Regions from separate parts of the Arthrobacter sp. NPDC056493 genome, predicted to be linked through region 2. Evidence: riboswitches for the same ligand, from Rfam matches in the RefSeq annotation. Region 2 holds a riboswitch; the other holds the start of a gene.
The links. Region 2 has a riboswitch for S-adenosylmethionine ahead of ACFQ50_RS17640 (LLM class flavin-dependent oxidoreductase). Riboswitches for the same ligand answer to the same signal wherever they lie in the genome.
Positions count from the first base shown of each region.

Region 1: it holds a riboswitch for S-adenosylmethionine, as region 2 does, so the genes downstream of both, ACFQ50_RS03525 (bifunctional o-acetylhomoserine/o-acetylserine sulfhydrylase) here and ACFQ50_RS17640 (LLM class flavin-dependent oxidoreductase) in region 2, are expected to answer to the same signal.

Region 1 covers NZ_JBHTSL010000005.1:63,481-71,188, forward strand. Annotated here, with positions in the region: gene ACFQ50_RS03490 (glycine C-acetyltransferase) at 1-846, shown strand, start outside; gene ACFQ50_RS03495 (NAD(P)/FAD-dependent oxidoreductase) at 900-2,030, shown strand; gene hutI (imidazolonepropionase) at 2,042-3,253, shown strand; gene ACFQ50_RS03505 (DeoR/GlpR family DNA-binding transcription regulator) at 3,377-4,165, shown strand; gene ACFQ50_RS03510 (histidine phosphatase family protein) at 4,190-4,870, opposite strand; gene ACFQ50_RS03515 (CPBP family intramembrane glutamic endopeptidase) at 4,984-5,763, shown strand; gene ACFQ50_RS03520 (VOC family protein) at 5,899-6,537, opposite strand; SAM riboswitch class IV at 6,666-6,782, shown strand; gene ACFQ50_RS03525 (bifunctional o-acetylhomoserine/o-acetylserine sulfhydrylase) at 6,824-7,708, shown strand, end outside.
Region 2 covers NZ_JBHTSL010000048.1:17,915-25,622, forward strand. Annotated here, with positions in the region: gene ACFQ50_RS17620 (ABC transporter permease) at 1-593, opposite strand, end outside; gene ACFQ50_RS17625 (ABC transporter permease) at 602-1,549, opposite strand; gene ACFQ50_RS17630 (ABC transporter substrate-binding protein) at 1,549-3,213, opposite strand; gene ACFQ50_RS17635 (NtaA/DmoA family FMN-dependent monooxygenase) at 3,210-4,628, opposite strand; gene ACFQ50_RS17640 (LLM class flavin-dependent oxidoreductase) at 4,642-5,748, opposite strand; SAM riboswitch class IV at 5,785-5,893, opposite strand; gene ACFQ50_RS17645 (LLM class flavin-dependent oxidoreductase) at 6,107-7,267, shown strand; gene ACFQ50_RS17650 (rhodanese-like domain-containing protein) at 7,308-7,708, shown strand, end outside.

The sequences.
Region 1 (7,708 bases), on a different contig from region 2:
GGTGTTTTCGAATCGCTCTTCGGCCCCGAGGACGCCATCATCTCCGACGCCCTGAACCACGCATCCATCATCGACGGCATCCGGCTCTGCAAGGCACAGCGGTTCCGCTACGCCAACCAGGACATGGCAGACCTCGAGGCCAAGCTGGTTGAGGCGAAGGATGCCCGGCGGAAGATCATCGTCACCGACGGCGTGTTCTCCATGGACGGGTACCTTGCTCCGCTGGAGGCCATCTGCGACCTCGCCGAGAAGCACGACGCCCTGGTGATGGTGGACGACTCCCACGCGGTCGGGTTCATGGGAGCCACCGGAGCCGGGACCCCCGAGCATGCCGGCGTCGCCCACCGCGTGGACATCTTCACCGGAACCTTCGGGAAGGCACTGGGGGGCGCCTCGGGCGGCTACGTGTCCGGCCGCGGCGAAGTGGTGGCGATGCTCCGGCAGAAGGCCCGCCCGTACCTCTTCTCCAACTCCCTCGCACCGGCCATCGTGGCGGCCACCATCAAGGCCCTGGAGCTCGTGCAGACCTCCGGGGAGCTGCGGGCCGGCCTGTTCCGGAACGCGGAGCTGTTCCGCCGCCGGATGACGGAGGAAGGCTTCGAACTGCTCGACGGCGAGCACGCCATTGTGCCGGTCATGTTCGGCGATGCCGTGCTGGCCGCGAAGGTGGCCGACCAGATGCTCCAGCACGGGGTCTACGTCACCGCCTTCAGCTTCCCCGTGGTGCCGCGCGGTGCCGCCCGCATCCGGGTCCAGCTGTCCGCCGCGCACAGCGCCGACGATGTGGAAACCTGCGTCCAGGCTTTCGTCAAGAGCCGGGACGCGGTGGCGGCGCAGGCGCAGTGACCGAGTAGGCGCGGTGGCTGCGCAGGTTCGGGCCATCTGTAAAGATTGAGCCCATGGCATCAACCTATGACGTGGTCATTGTGGGCGGCGGGATCGCCGGGCTGTCCCTTGCCTCTGCGCTGGCCGGCAAGTGCACGGTTGCCCTCGTGGAGGCGGAGCAGCAGCTGGCGTACCATACGTCCTCGCGCTCGGCCCGGCAGCTGATTCCCAGTTACGGCCCGCCGGTGGTGCAGGAACTCACCGTCCGCACCCTGGAGCTGATCGCGGCGGACGATGCCGGGCGGCCCCACCCCGTGCTGTCCCCGCGGAGCTTTATGCTGATCGGGGACGAGGAGACGGTCCGGGCCGAGTCCAGCGGCGAGATGCGCCGGATCGGCCACGACGAAGCGCTTGGCCTCTGCCCGGCACTGAAACCGGAGTCCTTCTCCGCCGCGGGCCTGGACACGGGGTCCTTCGGGTGCGACGCCCCGGTGCTGCTCGAAAGGCACCGGGCGCGCGCCGAGTCCGCCGGTGTGGACGTCATCACCGGCGCCCGCGTCCATTCCGCCCAGCGGCTGGGATCAGGCTGGGAGATCGGCGCCGGGCAGGAGGGCTTCTCGGCCGGCGTTCTGGTCAACGCGGCAGGTGCCTGGGCCGATGAGCTGGCGGTGCTGAGCGGCGTCGAGAAGATTGGCCTGCAGCCGTACCGGCGCACGGCGGCGATTGTCGGCGTCGACCATTCTCTGCCGGAGGGCAGCCCGATGGTGGCTGCCGCCGACGATTCCTTCTACTTCCGCCGGGAAGGCAGCGACGTGCTGATCTCGCCGTCGGAACATGTTGCCAGCCCGGCGGAGGACGCACGTCCCCGTCCCGGGGACGTCGAGCGGCTCATCTCGCGGCTCAATACCTTGACGACGCTGGGGATCGGTTCCGTGCGGACGGCCTGGACCGGCCTGCGCACCGAGGCGGCCGACGGCGTCCCGGTAGTAGGGTTCGACGCCGAAGCCCGCGGGTTCTACTGGCTTGCCGGCCAGGGCGGCTATGGCTTCCAGACGTCGTCCGGCATCGCGGAACTGGCCGCGGCCCAGATCCTGGCAGGTCCAGGTGCCAGTGCCGGGCTGGAAACCAGCACCGGGCGGGATGCCGGTCCGGAATCCCGGACAGCGGATGCGCTGGCTGCGACGCGCTGGTCCATCCGGCGCTGAAGAATGGATCCATGAGCACCCTGATCACCAACATTGCCGAACTGATGACCCAGGACGCGGAGCACCGTGTCCTCAAGGACGCGGCTGTGGTGGTCGAGGGGGAGCGGATCTCGTGGATCGGCCAGGCGTCCGCCGCCCCGGCGGCCGACGACTCAGTGGATGCGGGCGGCCGGGCCGTGCTGCCCGGCTGGGTGGACTCCCACACACACCTCATTTTCGCCGGCGACCGAACGGCGGAGTTCGAGGCGCGGATGGCGGGGGAGGAGTACAGGGCGGGCGGCATTGCTGTCACTACCGGGGCCACCCGGAACACCGGCGACTACGACCTCACGCGGCTGGCCCAGGGCCGCGTTGCCGAAGCCGTATCGCAGGGCACGACGTACCTGGAGACGAAGACCGGCTACGGCCTGGACGTTGAGCAGGAGGCGAGGAGCGCACGGATCGCCTCAAGAGTGGCGGACGAGGTCACGTACCTGGGCGCGCACCTGGTGCCGGCCGGCGTCGATCCCGATGAGTACACCAAACTTGCCTGCGGTCCGATGCTGGACGCGGTCCGCCCCTATGTCCGGTGGGCCGACGTATTTTGCGAAAAGGGAGCCTTTTCGGAGGAGCAGTCCCGCGCGGTGCTGCAGGCCTGCCACGACGCCGGACTCGGGCTGCGGGTGCACGGCAACCAGTTGGGGCACGGCGCCGGCGTCCGCCTCGCGGTGGAGTTCGGCGCGGCGAGCGTCGACCACGTCAACTATCTTTCGGAGCAGGACATCGCCGGCCTCGCCGCCGGCTGGTCCGGCTGGGATGCCGCATCAGGAACGGGCCGGCGGGGAACAGTGGCCACCTGCCTGCCGGCCTGCGACCTCTCCACCCGCCAGCCGCTGGCCCCCGGCCGGCAGCTCCTGGACGCCGGCGTGCCCGTGGCGCTCGCGTCCAATTGCAACCCCGGCACGTCCTACACGAGTTCCATGGCGTTCTGCGTCACCACAGCCGTGCTCCAGATGGGCCTGAGTGTCCATGAGGCCGTCCGGGCGGCAACGTACGGCGGTGCTTTAGCGCTGCAGCGCGAGTCCGGAAACGACGCCGACGGCGAGCGGGCGGTGGGCTCCATCGCCGTCGGGCACCGGGCAGACCTGCACGTCCTCAATGCCCCCTCCGCCACCCACCTGGCCTACCGGCCGGGCATGCCGCTCACCCACGCGGTTTGGCGTGCAGGGGTGCGCGCACGGTAGTGTCGGGCGGGACCATAACCCGTGTAGTCCGCGGTGGACAGTGACGCAAAATGATCATTAGGGGTCTGATACAATCAAAAAGCGTCATTTTTCGTGACGTTTTTGGATCTTGAAAGGCCCTGCATGACCCGCACCGACCGACTGACGGCCATCCTTGATCTGCTTGCCGAGGCCGGCCAGGTGGAAGTCGAGGAGATCGTCACCCGGCTCGGCGTATCACCGGCAACCGCCCGGCGTGACCTGGACAGCCTGGCCAAGCGCCGGCTGCTGACGCGCACCCGCGGGGGCGCCACCACCGGCGCCCTGGCCTACGATCTTCCCGGCAGGTACAACCGGGACGACCACGCCGTGGCCAAGCAGGAGATCGCCCTCGCCGCCTCGGCGCTCATCGCCCCAGGCATGGTGATCGGGCTGTGCGGCGGCACCACCAGCACGGCCCTGGCGCAGATCCTGGCCACCCGCGAGGACCTCAACTCGCCGTCGAACCAGCCCACCCTCACGGTGGTCACCAACGCCATCAACATTGCCTCGCAGCTTGCCGTCCGGCCCAACATCAAGGTGATGGTGACCGGTGGCATCCTCAACACCCGGTCCTATGAGCTCGTGGGCCCGTACACGGACATCATCATGCAGAAGGTGGTGCTGGACATCGCCTTTATCGGGGTTAACGGCGTCGACGCCGAGGTGGGGCCCACCAACACCGGCGAGGCCGAGGCAACGGTCAACGCCCTGCTGGCCAGCCGCGCCAGCGTCTCCTACGTGATCGCGGATTCCTCCAAGGTGGGCCGCCGGGCGTTCGCCACCATGGACGGCTACAACTTCACCCGGCTCATCACCGACTCCGGTATTTCCGCGGCGGACAAGGCCGCGTTCGAGGCGCGCGGCACCGAAGTGATCGTGGCCGGCGCCTAACACCAGGCGCACAGGCGGCGGTGCCTAGAAGACCACGGGCGGGGCGTCCAGCACGGTTTCGTCCACCCGGCGGTCCACCCACTGGGTGAAGGGGGTGTCGAGTTCGTACTTGCCTGCGCCGTTTTGCACCAGCATCCGGATCTCGGCGTTTTCCGGGTTGTTGAGCGACTCGAAGTACTCCACCGACCAGTGGAACCAGCGCATGCAGAACAGGCGCATGGTCAGGCCGTGCGTCACCAGCAGTGCGTTGGGGGAGTAGTCCGGCTTGGACCAGTGCCGGTACAGCGTCTCCATGAAGGAGGAGATCCGGTCGTAGACGTCGGAGCCGGACTCGCCTTCACGGAAACGGTAGAAGAAGTGGCCGTAGGCGTTGCGGAGTTCTTTCTGGTCCTCGATGTCGCCGGAAATCTGGAAGTTGGCCCAGTCTTGCTCGCGCAGCCGCGGCTCCTCGATCACCCGCTCCGTCAGGGAGCCAAGATTCAGCGCCTCGAGGGTCTGGTAGGCGCGCAGGTACGGTGACACGTAGACGCTCACCTGCCGGCCGTCCAGCTCGCGGCGGATGCGCTCCCCGGCGGCCTTCGCCTGCTCCAGCCCCAGCTCCGTCAGCGGAATCCGGTAGTCGGGCACCCTGTTGTAGATGGAGGTGTCCGCGTTGGCCGCCGACTGGCCGTGCCGGATCATGATGATTTTCCCGGGAGCGCTCATAGTTCCCCAGCATAGGGTGAGCCCGCGGCCGGACAGGAACCGACTGGCCAGACGGTTGCAGGAACCGGGAAGCCTGACAGGAAAGTACCAGCAGGTGCAGGCAAGATAGGAACATGTTGGTTCCCTCCCGCCGTCGGCTGCGGTTTGAAGTATGGATCGTCCTTGGCTTGTCGCTGGGACAGTCCGCCGTCTACTCGGTGGTGCAGCTACTGGACAAAATGACCCGGGCACCACTGGCGCAGGGGACGTCCACGCTGAACAGGTCGCAAAGCACCCGCGAGTATTTCGACCTGACCTACCAGCTGCTGGACATCATCTTCGCCCTGGTGCCGGTCCTGCTGGTGATCTTCTTCCTGACCGACCAGCGCCAGGCGAAGTCCGGGTCCGGCCATGACTCCGGCTCCGCGTTCCGGAAGCTGGGGTTCAACTTCGCCCGGCCTGGCAAGGACCTGCTGCAGGGTCTCGGGCTGGCCGCCGTGATCGGCATTCCGTCGCTGGGCCTCTACGCTGCCGGGCGGGCCCTGGGCATTACCACCGCCATCATCCCCAGCGGACTGGACGCTTACTGGTGGACGGTGCCCGTGCTGGTTTTGTCTGCGGTGCGCCATGCGATCGTGGAGGAGGTCATTGTGGTGGGCTACCTGCTGGACCGGTTCAACAAGTTCGGCTGGTCCATGCCCCTGGCGATCTTTGTGTCCTCAATGCTCCGCGGCAGCTACCACCTGTACCAGGGGTTCGGGCCATTCATTGGAAACGCCGTCATGGGCGTGGTCTTCGCCTGGGTCTACACCAGGACCCGGCGGGTCATGCCGCTGGTGATCGCGCACGCGCTGCTGGACATCGTCGCGTTCGTGGGGTTCAGCCTGTTCGGCAAAGCCGTCGGCCTGGGCTAGTCCGGGCCCGCGGTGGGCGGCCCGGATGATCCGGCCCGGGTTAGTGCCCGGCCGTTAAAAATGATTCGGCCGCCATCGGCGGGTGACGTCGTTGGCACCCGCTGATGGCGGCCGAAGTGGAGGGCAGAAAGCGCGTCAGATGGTGACGGCGCCTGCTGCGGTTTCGAACGTGACGGAGAGGATGCCCGGCGTACCGTGCGGGGCCACCCAGTTCACGGCGACGTCCTCAAGCGGCCGTTCGACGGGCTCGCCGAGCCACTCGGTCACGCGCTCGGCAGAGCCCGCGATCGTGAGGCTGGACATCTTCACGTTGCTGTCATAGGCGTTGGACGGGTGCAGGCCCGGATCGCCCTCCCACTTCAGCATGTACGGCACCTGCGGGTCCGCGATCAGGCCCAGGATGCCGATCTGCTTCCAGACCAGCTCCCGGCCGTCGGGGAACTTGCGGTTGCCGTTGACGGCGGAGCGGCCAAGGCGCTCCTCGAAGGGGGCGAGGTCGTCAACTTCGACGCACCACCCCATCCAGCCGCCGCCCGCCGCGGACCGGGCGCGGACGGCCTGGCCGAACGGTGCCTTGTCCGACGCCGGGTGGTCCAGGACCTCAACAACTTCCAGGTACTTGTGGCCGGCCAGCGGAATAATCATGTTCCGGGTTCCAAACCGGGGGTGCACCCCGCCCTTTACGGCTTCGACGCCGAGGGCAGAGGAGATACGTTCGGTGGTGGCCGCGAGGCCATCGTGTTCACAGGCGTAAGAGACGTGATCCATGCGCATGCCCTCATCTTGGCACTTTGTGACGGGCCTCTCAGCTTAGGGTCGCCTAACCTTGCAAAAAGTCCATACTTTGACGAAGTTCGTCACAAAGCTGTGCGCGTAACAGGGCCATTCCTACACTGATCGCAGGTCATGAGTGCCAGCGATGAAAGCCCCGGCTCGCTGGCCGGCAACCCTCCACCGCGGCGGGGTGCCCCGGGTGAAGACCTGGCTACGCGGCGCCCGCCGCGCGGCAAGCGCGGGCCTGTGCCGGGACCAGCACATGCCCCTAAGCAGAGGAGCCTGCATGTCCAACGCATGGTCATTCGAAACCCGCCAGATCCATGCCGGCCAGGTGCCTGACAACGCCACCGGCGCGCGGTCGCTGCCGATCTACCAGACGACGTCGTTCGTCTTTCCCAGCGCTGAAAGCGCGGCCGACCGCTTCGCGCTGGCCGAGATCGCGCCCATCTACACGCGGATCGGCAACCCGACCCAGGACGCCGTCGAACAGCGGGTCGCCAGCCTGGAAGGCGGGCTTGCCGCGCTGCTCCTGAGCTCCGGCCAGGCCGCCGAAACGTATGCCATCCTCAACGTCGCCGAGGCCGGCGACCACGTGGTGGCCAGCCCCAGCCTCTACGGCGGCACCTACAACCTGCTGGCACACACCCTGAAGAAGTTCGGCGTGTCCGTCACCTTCGTGGCCGACCCGGACAACCTGGAGCAGTGGCGCGACGCCGTGCAGCCGAACACCAAGCTGTTCTTTGCGGAGGTGGTGTCCAACCCCCGGCAGGACGTCCTGGACATCGAAGGTGTTTCCCGGACCGCGCACGAGGCCGGCGTGCCGCTGATCGTTGACAACACCCTGTCCACGCCCTACCTCATCAGGCCGCTCGAGTGGGGCGCGGACATCGTGGTGCACTCGGCCACCAAATACCTGGGTGGACACGGGGCCGCCATTGCCGGTGTCATCGTGGATTCAGGCAACTTCGACTTCAGCAGGGACCCGGAACGCTTCCCGGGCTTCAACACGCCGGACCCCACCTACAACGGCCTGGTCTACGCCCGCGACCTCGGCGCAGGCGGTGCCCTGGGAGCCAACCTGTCCTACATTCTCAAGGCGCGGGTCCAGTTGCTCCGCGACCTGGGCTCCGCGGTGTCCCCGTTCAATGCGTTCCTCATCGCACAGGGC
Region 2 (7,708 bases):
GCGATATTGACCGTGCCGAAGCCCAGCACCGTGATCAGGGCCAGGGACAGCAGGAGGCTCGGAATGGCGAGCAGGACATCCATGAGGCGCATGATGGCGTCATCAACCCAGCCGCGCACAAACCCGGCCAGCAGCCCAAGGGCCGAACCGGCCACGAGGCCAACGGCCACGGCGACGGCAGTGGCGGCCAGCGACGTCGCCGAGCCGTGCACCACACGGGAGAACAGGTCACGGCCCAGGCTGTCCGTGCCGAACCAGTGCGTGGGCGACGGCGGCAGCAGCCGGTCCGCAGGGACCCCGGTGTCCGGCGGCCACGGGGTGAAGGCGCCCGGGACGGCGGCCCAGAGCAGTGTGGTAGCCAGCACCAGGACGGCGAGGAACAGGCCCGGGCTGCTGACGATGCCCCGGGCCGCCCGGTTCAGGAAACGGAGACCCGGGCCCTGCCCCGTCGCTCTCCTGCCCGGCTGACGGGCCGGTTCAGCGGCCGCGGCGGCGTCAATTCCACCCGCTGCGCGCGGCGGACGGGCGGCTGCGTCTCCTGCCCGGGCTGTGTCGGAATCCGTGTCGGTCTCCGACAAGAGCTGCTGTGACATGGTGCCTCCTAGGCCTTGGCCGTCTTGCCGACGTTGATGCGGGGATCCACGAGAGGGTAGATCAGGTCCACCACGAGGCTGGTGACCACGAAGATGGCGGCCGCGAGGACAACGAGCGTCTGCACCACGGGAATGTCCCGGCTGTTGACGGCCGTGACCGTGAGCCGGCCGATGCCGGCGCGCGAAAATACGGTTTCACTGACCACGGCACCGGCCAGCAGGTTCCCCACCAGGATTCCAAGCATCGTCAGGGTGGGGATGGCCGCGTTGCGGAGGGCGTGCCCGAAGTTGATGAGTGCTTCGCTGGCACCCTTGGCCCGGACCTGCTCGATGTACGGCTCGCCGAGGGTCTGCCGCAGGCTGCGGGACAGCAGCTGGGCGATGACGGCCGCCGTCGGGATCGCCAGGGTAAGTGCCGGCAGGACGATGCTGGCGGCGCCGTCGTTGCCGATCGCCGGAAACATCCGTAGCCGGAAGGAGAACAGCTGCAGGAGCAGCAGCCCGATCCAGAACGTCGGCACGGCGATCCCGAGCGGGGGCAGCGAGCCGAGGGCCTGCCGCACCCAGGGGTTCCGGCTGAAGGTGGCCGCGGTGGCCAGGGCGCTGCCGAGCAGTACGGCCAGGGCGAATCCCGCGGCGGCCAGTTTGATGGTTTCCGGCAGGACCTCGGCCACGGACTGCGTGGCAGCCACGCCGTTCTTGATGGAGATGCCGAAGTCGAGCTGCAGGGCCCTGCCCAGGGCGATGAGGTACTGCTCGTGTAGCGGCCGGTCCAGCCCGTATTCGCTGCGGAGCTTCGCCACGAGCGCAGGGTCCACGGAATTCTGTTCGTCCCCGCTGGCCATGATGCTGACGGCGTCGCCCGGGAGCAGGTAAAGGATGAAGAAGGAGACGGTGTAGGCCGCCCAGAGAACAAAGGCACCCTGCAAGAGACGTTGCCCGATGTAGCGGAACACTACTTGGCCAGCCAGGCGTCGTAGAAGTCCAGGCGGCTGGAGGCCTCGAACTTCAGGTCGTGCACCTTCTCGCTGGCGGAGATCGTGGTGGAGAGCTCGTACAGCGGGATGGAGTGCGCGTCCTTGATGAGTGTCTCCTGGGCCTGGTCCACGAGCTTCTGCCGTGCGCCCTTGTCCAGTGCGGCTGCCTGCTCGCCAAGGGTGGTGTCCACCGGCAAAGCAGAGCGGAGGTTGCTGCCGCCGCGGGCCGTGTTGGCGCCGAAGACGGTCCGCAGGACATCCGGATCGCTGCGGGTCAGGTTGCCGTAGGAGAAGTCGTAGTCCTTGTTCGCCTGGGCTGCCGTGACGTCAGCGATGGTGGTGAACTTCAGCTGAAGGTCGATGCCCACCGCCTTGAGCTGCTGCTGCACGAGTTCCAGCACTTCCTTCGGCGACTGCCAGTAGGTGACCGAGAAGGAGAGCTTCTGGCCGTTCTTGGCGCGGATGCCGTCCGCTCCGGGCTTCCATCCGGCGTCGTCCAGGAGCTTCTTGGCGCCGTCGGGATCGAACTTCAGCAGATCGCTGAAGTCCTGGAAGAACGGGGTGGTGTGGGACAGCACTCCCTTGGCGGGCTGGTCTGCCTCGGTCAGCAGCGTCTTGGTGATTTCCTCGCGGTTGATGGCCTTGGAAATCGCCTGGCGCACCGCCGTCTCCTTGAGCTTCGGTGTGGACTCGTTGGAGTACAGGTTGTAGACCACGCCCGGGTTCGCCCTGGTCTCCTTCCAGAAGCCGTTGCCGTCAAAGAGCTTGATGTCCGCAGCGGAGATGGCCGCTGTGGCATCGATCTGCCCGGACTGCAGGCTGCCGGTCCGGTTGCCTGCTTCCGGGATGATCTTGAAGGTGACGGTGTCCAGGTAGGCCTCACCCTTGTTGCTGTTCGTGGAGGCCGGCCACGCATATCCTGCCCGGCGCTGCAGGACTGCTTCCTTGTCCACCGTGTAGCTCTTCACGGTGAACGGGCCCGATCCGTCGAATTTGCCGGCGCACCGGTCGGCCGCTCTGAGTTTCGCCGACGCCGGGGAGAGCAGCCCGAGGGTGAAGGTGGAGGTGGCCTGCAGGAACTGGGCGTTCGGCTTCGCGAAATCCACCACCACCGTCTTCGGATCCTTGACCGTGATGCCGCTGACGTCGCTCAGGTACGTGGAACCCAGCGTGGCTTTGGCGCCGAGGGCCTTGATCGCCTCGAAGTTGGTCTTGACCGACTGGGCGTCAATGGGTGTCCCGTCGGCGAAGGTGGCCCCGCTCCGGAGCGTGAACGTGAAGCTCGTGGCGTCCTTGTTCGCCTCAAACTTCTCGGCCAGCCACGGCACGATCTCGCCGGTGTCCGGGTCCTGGGAGGTCAGCGACGCCACCGTCTGGCGGGCGACGGCGATCGCGTCGTTGTTGCCCACCTGCTGCGGATCGATGCACCCGCGGTCCACGGAAACCGCGAAATTGAGGTTGCCGCCCCGGACAGGGGTGCCGCTGGCACCCGGCTGGGATCCGGCGTCGGACGTTCCGCCGCACGCGGCGAGCAGCAGCGTAACGGTTCCCAGCAGCGCACCGGCGGCCGCTGTCCTGCCGATCCGCCGTGCCCTGGCCGGTTCAGGACGGGTGGAAGCAGCGTGGATGTTTCGGGTGGTCATGCGACTTCCTCGTTTTCGTTGGTGCCCACCGATGCCAGGGAGCCGCTGCGGTGTGACAGCGGGGCGCGGAGCCCCAGGTTTTCGCGGAGCGTGGTGCCCTCGTATCCGGTCCGGTAGACCCCTCGGTCCTGCAGCCTGGGGACAAGCTCGTTGACGATGTCGTCGAGTCCGGAGGGGACGATCCAGGGCGTGATGTTGAAACCGTCCACGGCACCGGAATGGGCGTATTCGGCCAGCAGGTCGGCGACGTCGTCGTAGGAACCGACCAGGCCCCGGCCGTTGAGCTGGGCGCGGCCGGAGACGAACTGCCTGATGGACTGCCCCTTCTCCTTCGCCTCGGCCCGCCACTCCGCGGCAAGCTCCCGGGCGTTCTTTCCATGGAACGCGTTGCCCCGGGTGGGGTCGGTGACGTCTACGACGGGGTCGACGTCGGGAAGCGGGCCGTCGGGGTCGTATTCGCTGAGGGTGCGGCCCCAGAACTGCTCCAGGAACGCAATGGCGGTCTGCGGACCCACCTGCCGTTCGCGGACCCACTGGTGCTTTTCCTCCGCTTCCTTGGCGGTGGGTGCCAGGATGAACTCCTGTCCCGGGAAGATCTTGACGTCATCCGCCGGCCGGCCTGCCTTTAGCGTCCGGGCCACAATGTCCTCCCGGAACTTCTTGGCCTCCTCCAGCCCGGCGTGCCGGGAGAAGATGACGTCGGCGTTGCGGACCGCGAAGTCGCGCCCGTCCGGGGAGTCGCCGGCCTGGAACAGGACCGGGTGCTGCTGGCCGGAGCGCGGGAGGCGGCCGGTGACTTCGACGTCGAAACTCGCGTCCTTGCGGCGGACGGAGGTGATGCCGTCCTCGGCCAGCCATCTGCGGGAGCCCCGGGACCCGGCGATTGCGCCGTCAGCCCAGGAATCCCAGATCGCTTTGGCGGTCTGGACGAATGCTTCGGCCCGGATGTAGCGGTCCTCGTGAGCCAGGAACCCGCCGCGCCGGAAGTTGGCACCGGTCCAGGCGTTGTCCGTGGTCACGATGTTCCACGCCGCCCGGCCGCCCGAGAGAAGGTCCAGGCTGGACAGCCGGTGGGCCAGGTCGGCGGGATCGTTGTAGGTGGTGTTCTGCGTGGCCACGAGTCCGATGTTGGTGGTCACTGCAGCCAGGGCCGCGAGGGCCGTCTGCGCGTCCGGCCGGCCCGCGACGTCGAGCTCGTGGATCCGGCCCAGGTGTTCGCGGAGCCGCAGCCCTTCGCCCAGGAAGAAGGCCGTGAAGAGGCCGCGTTCTGCGGTCTGTGCCACCCGGCGGAAAGATTCGAAGTCGGTCTGGGATCCGCTCTCTGGATCACGCCAGACTGTGGTGTGGTTGACGCCCTGGAAGAAGACGCCGAACTGGATCTGGCCGTTACCGGCAGTGCGCGAGGGGGTGCTCATGGGTCTGGCCTCTCTAGAGGGCCGCGGCGGCGGCATAGCGGTTGGCGGGACGGGGCAGGCCGAAGGATTCACGCAGGGTGCTGCCCGGGAGGGGGCTGGACAGCAGGCCGCTGCGCCGAAGTTCCGGGAGCACCAGGGCGGCCAGCTCCGGAAGGTCGGTGTCCAGCACCGCGGGGCTGATCCAGACCCCGTCGCCCTGCTGGAACAGCTCGGCGAGGAGCTCCACCAGCCCGGCCGCGTCTCCCACGTAGCGGGCGCCGCCCTGCCATGGCTCGTGCGCTTCCAGTTCGGCCAGCCGGTCGGCTGCCCGCTGGCCACGGGCGTCGAGGACCACGTCCAGTTCCAGGAGTGTGCGCGGGGCGCCGGCGTTCCTTGCAGCCTCCGCAGCTGGCGCCAGCTCCTCCGGCTTGGCCGCGGTTACCAGCGCCACGTCGGCTTCGACGGCGGGCAGCAGCGCCGCCGGGGCAATTACCGGCAGTTGCCCCTGGAAGGGGCGCGGAATGATCGACGGGCCCTTCACGGAAAACCGGTTTCCCTCGAAATCCGCATAGTGCAGCTTGCCCGCGTCGAGGAACCGGCCGGTGGCCTCGTCCCGGATCACGGCGTCGTCTTCCCACGAATCCCACAGCCGCCGGGCGCTTTCGACGACGTCCGCCGCCTCCGCGCCGGCCTCCCCGGCGGGAAGTTGGTCGCGGCCCACGGAACGTGCTTCCTGCGGCGTGTTCTCTGCGCTGACCAGCCACCCTGCCCGGCCGCGGGAGGAATAGTCCAGGCTCGCCAGCTGGGTGGCCACGTGGAAGGGCTCCGTGTAGACCACGCCCGCTTCGGGCACCAGGCCGATCGACCTTGTTACCGTCGAGGCGAAGGCCGCACGCTGCACGGCATCTATCCGTCCCGCGACTCCGGCGGCCCCGGTGTCCGTGGTCCGTGAGTCTCTGAACGTGGCCAGGTGAAAGCCGGCGATGTCCGCTGCCTGGACGGTTTCCCGGATGCGGCTGCCGGTGAGCAACGCGCCGGGCTCGTGCGCGGCGAATCGCCAGGCGGCCGGGTGTGCGCCGTCCCCGTCGAGCTCGATGCCGAGCACGGCGGAACGGTTTTTGGGTGTGGGTAATGAAGGCATGGTTCCCTCTTTTTAGGGGCCGCGGACGGCCGTCTCGACATTCACTTGCCGCAATGCGGCCAGGTCTGTTTCCGGAGCACCCCGCCATCAAATGCCTGAGGGTTGCCGCAGCACGAGCCGGTCCTTGGCGTGCTGACTCTGGACCTAGACGTTGAATCTAGGAGGGCTGGCCGGACTTTTCCAAACCGCCGGTCTCGTGGTGTCAATTCGGGAAATACCGCGTCAAGCAGCGGTGCATTCCGTCATGCGCAGCCTTCATTTGTGACGGATTTTGGGCTCCGGTTACCCCCGGTTTCCGGACGTTGAGGACGGTGACGGAGGAGTTTGGCCGGCGCCGGACGCTCCGTAGTGTTCTGCCATGCCCAAGCCTTCCGCGGTTCCCCTCTCGGTCCTTGATCTCAGCCCCGTCTCCGCCGGCCAGACTGCCGCAGACGCCCTGCGGAACAGCATTGCGCTGGCCGTCTCGGCAGAGGCGCTGGGGTACAGCCGCTATTGGCTGGCCGAACACCACTTGAGTCCGGGCGTTGCCGGCTCCGCCCCGCACGTCCTGTCCGCCCTCATTGCCGCGGCGACGAGCAGCATCCGGGTGGGAACGGCGGCCACCATCCTGGGTAACTACCGGCCGGTGCAGATCGCCGAAAACATCGGGACACTGTCCGCCCTGTACCCGGGGCGCGTGGACCTCGGCTTTGGCAGGTCCGGGGTGCCCAAGGTGCCGGCCGAAGAGGCCGGGGCTCCCGCTCCGCTGGCCCCTTCGCCGGCCTCCTCCGGCCCTTCGGGGAACCGCGTGGTGGACGGCCTGGTGATCCCGGCCCCGCGGCCGCTGTTCGGCAGGAAGTTTCCCGAGCGCTTCCAGGTCCAGGCCGATCTGCTGGGGCGGGTGGCCGGTGATGCGGACAACTTCGAAAACGACGTCCAGGACATCATCGCGTTCTTCGCCGGCGAATACCGCGCAGCGCAGGGCACGGAAGTCACCGTCCACCCGGCGCAGGGCCACGCTCCCGGGTTCTGGATCCACGGGTCCAGCGCCGGCCCCAGTGCCCGGCTCGCCGGAAAGCTCGGCCTGCCCTTCGGGGCGAACTATCATGTGGCCCCGGCCGCGGTCCTGGAGTCCGTCGGCGAATACCGGTCGCATTTCAAACCGTCCGCCACCCTGGCTGAGCCGTACGTAGCCGTTTCCGCCGACGTCGTGGTGGCTGAGACCGAATCCCGGGCCAGGACCATCGCAGCCGGGTACGCGGACTGGGTCCACAGCATCAGGACCGGCCGCGGCGCCATTCCCTACCCCGCGCCCGAGGATGCCGAACGCCGGCCGGAGCTGGAGCCGGCCGAAGCGGACCTCATCCAGGACAGGCTGGACACCCGCTTCGTGGGCGACCCCGTGCAGGTGGCGGAGGGGCTGCGCACCCTGCAGCGCGCCACCGGAGCCAATGAACTGCTGGTCACCACCATCACCCACCACCAGTCCGACCGGATCCGGTCCCAGGAGCTGCTCGCGCAGGCCTGGGGACTGTCCTGACACCCTTCCCATCATTAACAAACATTCGAAGGAGCACCAAATGAGCACCGAACAAACCACCAACGATCCGCAGCTGATCAGCGCCGATGAAGCCGCACGGCTTATCGGCGCGGGGGCCCTCCTGATCGACGTCCGCAGCGACAAGGGCAGGGCCAGCACAGGCAGCGTTCCGGCGGCTGTCGTGGTGGACCGCGAGAACGTGGCACAGGACTTTGGGCCGGATTCCCCCGCCCGTCTCACCGGCGTGACCGGAACGGACCAGCAGATCGTCGTCTTCTGCGGCTCGGTCAACGGCTCGCGTCCCGTGGCCGAAAAACTCCGGCTGCTCGGCTACGCCCGTGCCGTGCATGTCGACGGCGGGTTCCCGGCACTGCGCGACGCCGGGGTTCCCGCCAGCGGGCCGACGGTGGAAATCGACGAGCCGGCCCAGCCGGCGGCCGT